Regions from separate parts of the Rossellomorea sp. GCM10028870 genome, predicted to be linked through region 2. Evidence: riboswitches for the same ligand, from Rfam matches in the RefSeq annotation. Region 2 holds a riboswitch; each other region holds the start of a gene.
The links. Region 2 has a riboswitch for thiamine pyrophosphate ahead of thiT (energy-coupled thiamine transporter ThiT). Riboswitches for the same ligand answer to the same signal wherever they lie in the genome.

Region 1: it holds a riboswitch for thiamine pyrophosphate, as region 2 does, so the genes downstream of both, tenA (thiaminase II) here and thiT (energy-coupled thiamine transporter ThiT) in region 2, are expected to answer to the same signal.
Region 3: it holds a riboswitch for thiamine pyrophosphate, as region 2 does, so the genes downstream of both, ACFQWC_RS10370 (ABC transporter substrate-binding protein) here and thiT (energy-coupled thiamine transporter ThiT) in region 2, are expected to answer to the same signal.

What each region holds. Positions count from the first base shown of each region.
Region 1 is NZ_JBHTGN010000001.1:995,787-999,063, forward strand. Features, by position in the region: gene ACFQWC_RS05220 (sensor histidine kinase) at 1-68, shown strand, start outside; gene ACFQWC_RS05225 (response regulator transcription factor) at 65-664, shown strand; TPP riboswitch at 953-1,060, shown strand; gene tenA (thiaminase II) at 1,178-1,876, shown strand; gene ACFQWC_RS05235 (ECF transporter S component) at 1,869-2,447, shown strand; gene ACFQWC_RS05240 (ABC transporter ATP-binding protein) at 2,462-3,277, shown strand, end outside.
Region 2 is NZ_JBHTGN010000004.1:85,934-89,210, reverse strand. Features, by position in the region: gene ACFQWC_RS16750 (threonine/serine exporter family protein) at 1-668, opposite strand, end outside; gene ACFQWC_RS16745 (DedA family protein) at 795-1,442, opposite strand; gene thiT (energy-coupled thiamine transporter ThiT) at 1,591-2,187, opposite strand; TPP riboswitch at 2,257-2,355, opposite strand; gene ACFQWC_RS16735 (hypothetical protein) at 2,439-2,738, opposite strand; gene ACFQWC_RS16730 (thioredoxin family protein) at 2,969-3,277, opposite strand, start outside.
Region 3 is NZ_JBHTGN010000001.1:2,015,243-2,018,519, reverse strand. Features, by position in the region: gene ACFQWC_RS10380 (aldo/keto reductase) at 1-443, opposite strand, end outside; gene ACFQWC_RS10375 (phosphotransferase enzyme family protein) at 530-1,435, shown strand; TPP riboswitch at 1,513-1,622, shown strand; gene ACFQWC_RS10370 (ABC transporter substrate-binding protein) at 1,798-2,784, shown strand; gene ACFQWC_RS10365 (thiamine-binding protein) at 2,797-3,090, shown strand; gene ACFQWC_RS10360 (ABC transporter permease) at 3,087-3,277, shown strand, end outside.

The sequences.
Region 1 (3,277 bases), on a different contig from region 2:
ATGGGACCATCTTGATTATGAGAGTGCCGAAAGTGATTAAGCAGACAGACAGGGAGGGAATGGAATGATTCGAATTGTTATCGCGGAAGATCAGCGAATGTTATTAGGTGCCTTAGGCTCGTTACTTAGCTTAGAGGATGATATGGAAGTGGTGGGAAAGGCGGGCAATGGAGAAGAAGCCATTGCCCTCGTCCACGAGCTGCAGCCGGATATTTGTATCATGGATATTGAAATGCCTAAAAAGACCGGTCTTGAAGCAGCAGAGGAGTTAAAAGGCGAAAATTGCAAAGTGATTATCCTGACAACCTTTGCCAGGTCCGGTTATTTCCAGCGTGCATTAAAAGGGGGAGTGAAGGGTTATTTGTTAAAGGACAGCCCAAGTGAAGAACTGGCGAACTCGATTCGCCTTGTGATGGAGGGTAAACGTATTTATGCACCAGAGCTCATGGACGATGTGTATAGTGAAGAGAATCCTTTGACAGACCGTGAAAAGGAAGTGTTGGAGCTGGTTGCTGACGGGAAAAACACGAAGGAGATAGCCGATGAGCTTAGCCTGAAAACGGGTACCGTCCGAAACTATATCTCTACCATACTCGACAAGCTTGAAGTTAAAAATCGAATCGAAGCCATCACTCAATCAAAAGAAAAAGGATGGTTTAAATGATGGGCAGGGAGGGACTTCCAACATGGAAGCCCCTCCCTACTTTAATTGTAATGATTGTCATCCCATAATCCATTTTTGTATATTTATACATTTGTAGTATGCAGTTAATATTGCTGTAAAGAGCTTTATTCTTAAAGGAATTTCATTAAAATTTTTAAAGTGGGTATCCTTTGCTGTGATTGGTTTTGTAGGGGAAGGGCGAATGGAAAATTGATGAAAGGTTTTCTTTTTGGTGTTGACAAGCAAAAGAATCATGGTACGATAGCATCGAATACAAAATTTCATAGGACGATCCACTAGGGGTGCCTTATTAAAGGCTGAGATTAAAGTATGACTTTAAGACCCTTTGAACCTGATCTGGTTGAGACCAGCGTAGGGAAGTGGTGTTTGACGGTCGCGTAGAATCGTAATCTTACATTCTGATCTCAAGCCACTTTCTGTATGCTGCATGCATAATGGGAAGTGGCTTTTTTGTTGCCCAGTTCGGGTCGTCTGGAAAAGGAGAAAGATATTATGTCATTTTCAACGTACTTAAGAAACGAAGTAAACGAAATTTGGGAAGCGAGCTTTCAACATCCTTTCGTTAAAGGGATTGGTGAGGGAACCCTCCCCCTTGACAACTTCAGGTATTACATCCTGCAAGATGCCTATTACCTATCCCACTTTTCAAAGGTGCAGGCACTTGGGGCAGCCAAAGCAACAGACTTACATACTACCTCTAGAATGGCAACACACGCTGTTGGGACAAATGAAGCAGAGCTTTCACTTCATGAAAATTTCTCAAATCGATTAGGGATCACGGAAGAAGAAAAACAGCAGTTCGAACCTGCTCCTACGGCTTATGCGTACACGTCACATATGTATCGGTCCGCTCAGTATGGGGGGCTCGCAGATATTCTGGCGGCAATACTCCCCTGCTACTGGTTGTATTATGAGATCGGTGAACGCTTGAAATCATGTACACCTGAGGAGGCCATTTATCAGGAGTGGATCGCAGCTTATGGGGGAGAATGGTTTCGGGAGTTAGTGGAAGAACAGATTCAGCGACTGGATGGATTGGCAGCAACGATGACAGAAACAGACAAGGAAAGAATGAAAGAGAATTTCATTTTGAGCAGCATTTATGAATTCCAATTTTGGGAAATGGCATACACACTCGAGAAATGGCCGTTTCAGTCTTCTTTAGTCAAAGAAGGTAAAGTACATGTCTAAATTAAAGCTGACGGACATTTTAGTAACGGTCGTGATCTCCATAGGTTTTGGAATTATATATAAGCTTTGGGGACCGGTTTATAACCTGTTAAAGCCATTTGGATTGCATGCGGATCAACTGATCTATGGCATGTGGTTCATGGCGGCAACCGTGGCTTTTTTAATCATTAGGAAACCTGGTGTCGCACTTCTGGCAGAAATTGCAGCATCTTCAGGGGAATTTCTCATGGGAAGTGAATGGGGCCTCGAGGTACTCCTATTCGGTCTTATTCAAGGATTGTTTGCAGAGTTGATTTTCCTTATCACCCGCTATAAGCGTTATGATGTCATCATCATTTGTGCAGCAGCTGTGGGCTCAGCAATTGGCTCAATCCTGATGGACTACTTTAAGGGATACATGGGAGACCTGGTTCTGTGGAATTTATCACTTTTTATTGGTGCCAGATTAATAGGATCCATCGTGATAGCAGGCATAGGAGCCTTTTATCTCGTTAAGGCTCTGGAGAAAACGGGGGTAACCAGTTTAGTCAGAAATGCAGAGCAAAAAGATTATGACGCGTTGAATCAGTAAAGGAGGGAAGGACGATGCATGTTGAAAATCTGCGCCTTACATTCTCCGGTTCAGAGGAACTGATGTTTAAAGACGTAAGCCTTTCAATAGAAGATGGGGAAAAGGTATTGCTATTAGGACCGTCGGGATGTGGCAAATCCACACTCCTCCAGGTTTTTTCCGGTGTGATACCCCATTCGATAGATGTGCCGATGAAAGCTGACTCGATTGAACGTCCTGAATCCTTCGGGTATGTCTTTCAAGATCCGGACGCTCAATTTTGTATGCCCTATGTAGATGAGGAAATTGCCTTTGTTTTGGAGAACAACCAGATTCCAAGAGACGAAATGCCAGAGATTATTAAAGAACTGTTAGAGAAGGTGAATTTAAGTCTGAGGGATTCCCATACGAAAATCTCCTCTCTATCTGGGGGGATGAAGCAAAAATTAGCCATTGCCTCTGCCCTTGCGCTCCATCCCCATACGCTATTTCTGGATGAGCCTACAGCCATGTTAGATGAAGAGAGTACAAAATCTGTATGGGAAACAGTGAAAACGACATGCAAAGATAAAACGTTACTTATCGTTGAGCATAAGCTTGGGCACGTACTGGATATCATAGATCGTATTATTCTTTTCGATGCTAGTGGAAGAATAGTGGCTGATGGTCCAAAGACTCACATTTTATCAAATTTTAAGGAAACAATGAAAACAGTTGGGGTATGGTATCCGGAAGCGTGGAAAGATTATCTTTCTTCCCACCTCCCGGAGAAGGCTGCCCCGTTTGGAAAAACGAATATAAAGCTAGAGAACTTCAAAGGGTATGTACAAAAAGAATTGAAAATCCACCTT
Region 2 (3,277 bases):
GACACCAAATGCCCTGCCATTAAGTCCCGGACGGCATTGGTAATGAGGAGCCCGGGAACCAGAGGCATCACTGATCCAATAATAATCTTATCCAGCTCCTGTCCGACTCCAAGCTGGACGAACCCATAGGAAAGCATTCCGATAATAAAGGAAGCGAGAAACTCGGCGAAGAATTTAATGGGCACGAGTCGATGAAAATAGATCAGGCTCGTAAACCCGACTCCACCAGCGAAAAGCGCAGGAATGAAGTCATTCCACATTCCCTGGAACATGATGAGAAAACATCCGCTTGCAATCGAAGCGGCCAATACCTGAATCACAAAGGAATAAGAAAGATCAGATTGATCAAGCTTTTCCAAAGCATTGTATGCTTCTTCAAGGGTGAGATGACCCTTACTGATTTGCCTTGAAATACTATTCACTAGGGTTACTTTTTCAAGATCGGTAGACCGTTCGTTTATTCGAATAAGCTTCGTTTTCGTTGGTTCAGACGTTTCAATCGAGAAGATGATCCCTGTTGGTGTAACATAGCTGTGAGATTCTGAAATCCCATAAGAAGCGGCGATCCGCATCATCGTATCCTCTACGCGATACGTTTCTGCACCACTTTGCAGCATGATCTTACCCGCCAGCAAACTTACCTCCATAATGTCATATCTTCTTATCATTTTTGCTTCCAATATAGATCTCTCCACACGTGCTATTTTTTGAATAGGTCTAGTTTATAGGAAAGAATGGGTGTAAGCAATGAGGAAGGGGATGATTTTACGAAGATTTAATCTGCGTAGAGGGTTTTAGGATTGAGTTTTTTTGTAACTTGACGAAAATTTTTCAGTCTCCGAATCTTTACTAATCATCCTTCTATTCCCTTTTCTCTTCCTTTTAAAGAGAATGTACAAAACAGTTACCAGCACAAATCCTGTTAGAACCAACAGTTGATATTCTTCTACCAACCCCAAGATCACTTCTCTATCACCATCATAGAACTTGCCTATACTTAAGAAAAAAAAGGTAGACGGAGCTATCCCAAGCATAGTAAGGAGAGAATACACTTTCAAATCCATTTTTGCCATGCCTGCCATGAAGGGGATGATATTTCCTAAATGAAGGGGACTTGCAATTGCTACGCTCCAGATTCCGTAACGGTTGAACTTTTCCTGAGCTTCTTTGAGCTTCTTCCGTTTTTCAGGTTTCAACCTTGCCTCAAGCTTCGCACCTAATTTTGAACTGATAAAATAAGGAATATAGCTACCCGCTGTATAAAGAAAGCTTCCTATTAGAGAAAGCACTCCTATCTCCATCCACGTTAATTCTAAAATAAATCCCATTGTTACGATGAAAAAAGTGCCCACAAAAGGGAAAGCACTTCCTTCAATAAATAGAGAAAGCAATACACCCCATATCCCCCACTCTGCCGAATAATTTGCCATGATTTCTTCCATCGAGGTCACTCCTATATGAACGAATAACTTAAGTATAAAAAAATCACCAACATGCAAACAGAAGCCGTAGAAGTAAATACTTCTAAGACCTGGGATGTATTTTCATAGAAAAAAGACCAGCCTCTTTATAGTGACCGGTCCAAATAACTTAGGATGCCTTTCGGTTGCTTTCTTGAGGAGATACCCTTACTTTGATCAATCTTGGCACTGTGTTGAGTACGATCAGCAGAGCGATTGAACAAAGAAGAGCTGAGCCCAACATGGTGATTCCGTTTGCTGCTAATGAAAAAAGTAGCGGCGACATGCCTTTTGGCGCATATTCTGCAAAGAAGACATATCCTGCGATGAAGTGCCAAAAATATCGACCCAGACTACCTAAAAACGTAGCAGCCACTACCCACATGACCGCTCTAGTTCGACGGTTACTTCTTACTGAGGATTGGATCTTACCGGAAAAGAATCCGGCAAGACCGATAAAGGCAAAGGCGATGAAATATTCAATTACCATTTGCACTGGAGTCGCAATCCAAGCGTCACCCAAGGCAATCTGCAATAGGCCCCATACAAATCCAGCCAGTATACCAGCCTTCCATCCTCTTCGATATGACAATAGAAAAATAGGAACCATTGCTATCGAAATGGAGATACTGGGTGATAGCTTAATAGAAGGAAGCATATCAAGGATAACGGCGAATGCCGCCATCAATGAGGCTTCAAGTAAAACGACAAGACGCATGTTTTTCATAAAAGAATCCCCCTTGTAAGATGAAACGAAACCATAAGGGGGCTGAATGTAAAAGGAAAAATAAGCCATGCTGCTTACTATCCACATCCCTACGCTAGTACTAACTAACAGGTTCAGAGGGTCAGAACAGATTGTTCACTCTCAGCTTTCGCTCCCCTTGTGGTAACGTTTATAAAGTTGTTTGGTTTTATTATACATGAAGAATGAAATGATAAAAGATAGATAGGTTCACTCTTTAACTTCGCTATTGATTAAGGTGACTCATTAAGAGGATCGTGAAGTATGATGACGGGCATTGACTTAGGGGTAACCATGAATCCATAGACTTTTCCGTCCTTGTCCTTATACGCTACAGAATAATCTCCAAACTGGGGTGAGAATTCGACGTTCTGGTATTCGAGGTCCAGATCTTGATACTTCAGGCTGATATACAGGTTAGTGGCAATTCTTGCTGTCAAGTGTTGTACACTGGAAATCCGGTTGGCTACTATTATGAGGATGATTGCTAAACCAAGTAACATGACTTTCTTTGTCCTGGACAATCTGATCATTCATCAAGCCCCCTTTTATTTCTTCATGACTACTATACTCGTATACTCTCTATTATATACCTATTCACCGAACCATGACAAAAGAGCTACTTTTTTAGCAGCTCTTTTTCATTGTCTATAATCCCCAACTTAAAACAGCTCTCGATTTTTAATTTTCACAGTATTAAACAACCGTTTAATACTGTAAACTTTGACAAACCAACAACTTTCACGCTTAATCAAACGTTTGTTTAGTTGTCTAACATCTTCACCAGACGGGACATTTGGGTATGTAACTCATCGATTGGAACGAATCGGGCCTTCCTGAACATTTCTTTTCCATCTACAAATACGATGACCACCGGCACAGTAAAGATAGAGAACCCACCAGCTATTTCCGGTATTTCCCCTGCATCGGCATGAATGGACTTTACATCTTGAAACTCTTCCAGCACCCCTTTCACTTGGGGCAGTAGAGCGTGACAAACAGAGCAATTGGGTCTGGATATGTATAGTAACACCATCTTTTCTCCTGCCAGAGTAGCATTGATAGTTTCTAA
Region 3 (3,277 bases), on a different contig from region 2:
TCCTTCAATTGAGTGAAGGCTTCAGCCACTTCTTCTCCATTCATAAATGGATCTGGCCTGTGAATCAATAATAAATCGATGTAGTCCGTTTTTAGATTCTGCAGGGAGTTTTCAACAGATGTCAAAATATGCTTTTTACTCGTGTTGTAATGATGTGTTTTATGTTCCGGACGATTTTCAGAAGGGAGGACAATACCGCATTTCGTCACAATCTCCATTTTCTCACGTAAGGAAGGCTGAAGGGCAAGGGCTTCACCAAATAAGGCTTCACACATGTACGAGCCATAAATATCTGCGTGATCAAAAGTTGTGATTCCATTTTCAATATTTTCCTGGATCAAAGCAAGGGTTTCTTCCTTTGATTGATTCCAGTCTGCAAGTCTCCACAACCCATGAATGATTCTTGAGAATGATAAGTCTTCCGTCATTTGTATTCTTTGCATGGATGCAACCTCTTTTCATATGGTATGTAGACATTCTTTCATAGTCATACTAAACGTATATTACTATGTTTGGAAGGGAATTAAAAATGATTGAACCTCTTCATGATCTATTATTGAACTGGAAGGTTCATCCTTCCTGCATAGAGACTGTGGACAGTCATCCGAATGTTTATAAGGTAAAGAATCTTGGGAAGACATATTATTTGAAAAAAAGATTCAATTCTTCTGTGAAGATGCTAGAAGAAGAGTATCTCTTAACGACCTATTTACAGGAAAGCGGACTTACCGTTGAAAGGCCATTGCTAACGGTCTCACACCAGTCTTATGTACAACAGCATCAAGATTTCTACTCCCTGTATCCAGCCCTCGAAGGAAAGCCAGTACAAGTCTATTCCTTAGCTTCTCTTAAAAAGGCGGGAACGTATCTCTTTCAACTCCATGGCAGACTAAAGCAATATGTCTGTAAATACGAGGTAGAAGAATGGAAAGTTGACACACATTTGAGAGAGTGGATAGCCGGGCAAGATCCGACATCGATTGAAATATGGGGGAAAGGGTTTATAGGCAGGCTAAATGAGTGGTCTTTCTCCTATAGCAAATTGCCTCATCAACTCGTACATGGTGACTGCCACCCGCGGAATATCCTCATAAATGAGGAAAGGGTGACCGGGGTCATCGATTTTGAAAGGATACGAAAAGCCCCCCGTATAGCAGATATGGGTTACTTTATCGCAGGGATCCTCAAAGACCTGGTACAGCAAGATAAGAAAGAGCATTTCGAATGTATCCATACCTTTTTGGCGGGGTATCACTTCGATGCTGCCTTAACGCAAGATGAGAAGAGACTGCTGCCATTCTTAGTCATTATCTTCCTTGTCCAATATACGTTTTTTTACAATCAAAAAGGGTATTCACATCTTGTATCTACCTATATACCGTTCATTAACGGACTTGTAGATAACGGTGATTACGAACGAGCCTTTCAAATTTAATTAACTTTAATAGGAAATGCTTGAATATCCATCTACTCTGTGGCAAAGTAGGGTAGAAGATAACGTTTAATTTCATAGTAAAAGTGTAGGGGAACCGGTATGGCCGGTTGAGATTGTATCCTGTAGATACTGACCCTTTGAACCTGAACTGGCTGATACCAGCGTAGGAAACATTCTCTTAAACAATACATGATCATGTTTAACGATGCGTCCCGGGCTGAAGGCTTGGGGCGCTTTTTGTTATAGTGTCCCAAAGCTTTTTAGGTTCCATCTGCCTTTTGTTTTACATTCATTCACCTTATTAAGTGAAGAATAACGAATAAACGTTACAACTACATATGAGGATTTGAGGAGGAATCAAGATGAAAAAATGGATGGTCATCATCTGTGCTGTCTTTCTTTTAACTGCCTGCAGCGGTGGAGGAAATACGGCAGATGAACAAAAGGATGATCTTAAAAAGGTATCGGTCGTACTGGACTGGACACCGAATACCAATCACACTGGATTATACGTTGCGAAAGAAAAAGGATACTTCGAAGAGAAGGGGCTGGATGTGGATATCATCTTACCAGGTGAGGCTGGGGCAGATCAACTCGTTGCCTCGGGTAAAACTGAGTTCGGGGTTGGATACCAGGAAAGTGTCACACAGGCCAGGGTACAGGATGTTCCCCTCGTATCAATCGCTGCGGTTATACAGCATAATACCTCGGGGTTTGCATCACCTAAGAGCAAGGATATTACGACACCAAAGGATTTTGAAGGTAAAAGTTATGGCGGTTGGGGTTCCCCTGTTGAAAAAGCTGTCATGACATCGATTATGAAACAAGAAAACGCAGATGTAGAGAAAGTGGATTTTGTAAACATGGGAGATACAGATTTCTTTACTGCCGTGAAACGGGATGTTGACTTTGCATGGATCTACTATGGATGGACAGGTATTGAAGCAGAGCTTCGGGGTGAGGAATTGAACATGATGTACGTAAAGGACTACTCTGAAAAACTGGATTATTACACTCCTGTCCTGACAACAAATGAAAAAATGATTGAATCAGATCCCGATACGGTTAAAGCCTTCTTGGCAGCTGCTTCAAAAGGGTATCAGTTTGCAATCGACAAACCGAAGGATGCAGGTGAAATTCTTTTAGAGGCAGCTCCGGATCTTGATGAAGAATTAGTCATGAAGAGCCAGGAATGGCTGGCTCCTAAATACAAGGATGATGCTGACAGATGGGGAGAGCAGAAGCTTGAGGTATGGGAAAACTATGCTTCATGGATGTATGAGAACAATTTATTAGATAAGGAACTGGACAGTAAAAAAGCTTTTACAAACGAATTTTTACCAAATTAAGAGGTGAACAAAATGGGGAACGCACTCGTAAGCATACAAATTATTCCGAAGACGAAAAATGGTGAAGACGTTATACCTTACGTGGATGAAGCCATCGCGATCATTGATAAATCTGGTGTCCGTTATGAAGTCCATCCATTAGAAACGACAATGGAAGGAAATCTATCTGACTTATTTAAGGTGATTGAACAAATGAATGAACGAATGATTGAAATGGGCAGCTCAAACGTCATTTCTCAAATCAAGGTATTATATCAGCCGGCCGGGATTGAAATGGATCAATTAACGGAGAAGTATAAAGGATGAAAGCATGGATATCGAAAGGATGGAGACCCTTCTTGGTCATCATCCTTTTATTCATCATTTGGGAATCCACCATTAGAGTATTTGAGGTGCCGGCATGGCTAATGCCTTCACCTTCAGAAATATGGGCGGAAGGAGTCGCCTCATGGTCCACGTTTACAACACATCTTGCTTCGACAACACTCCTTAC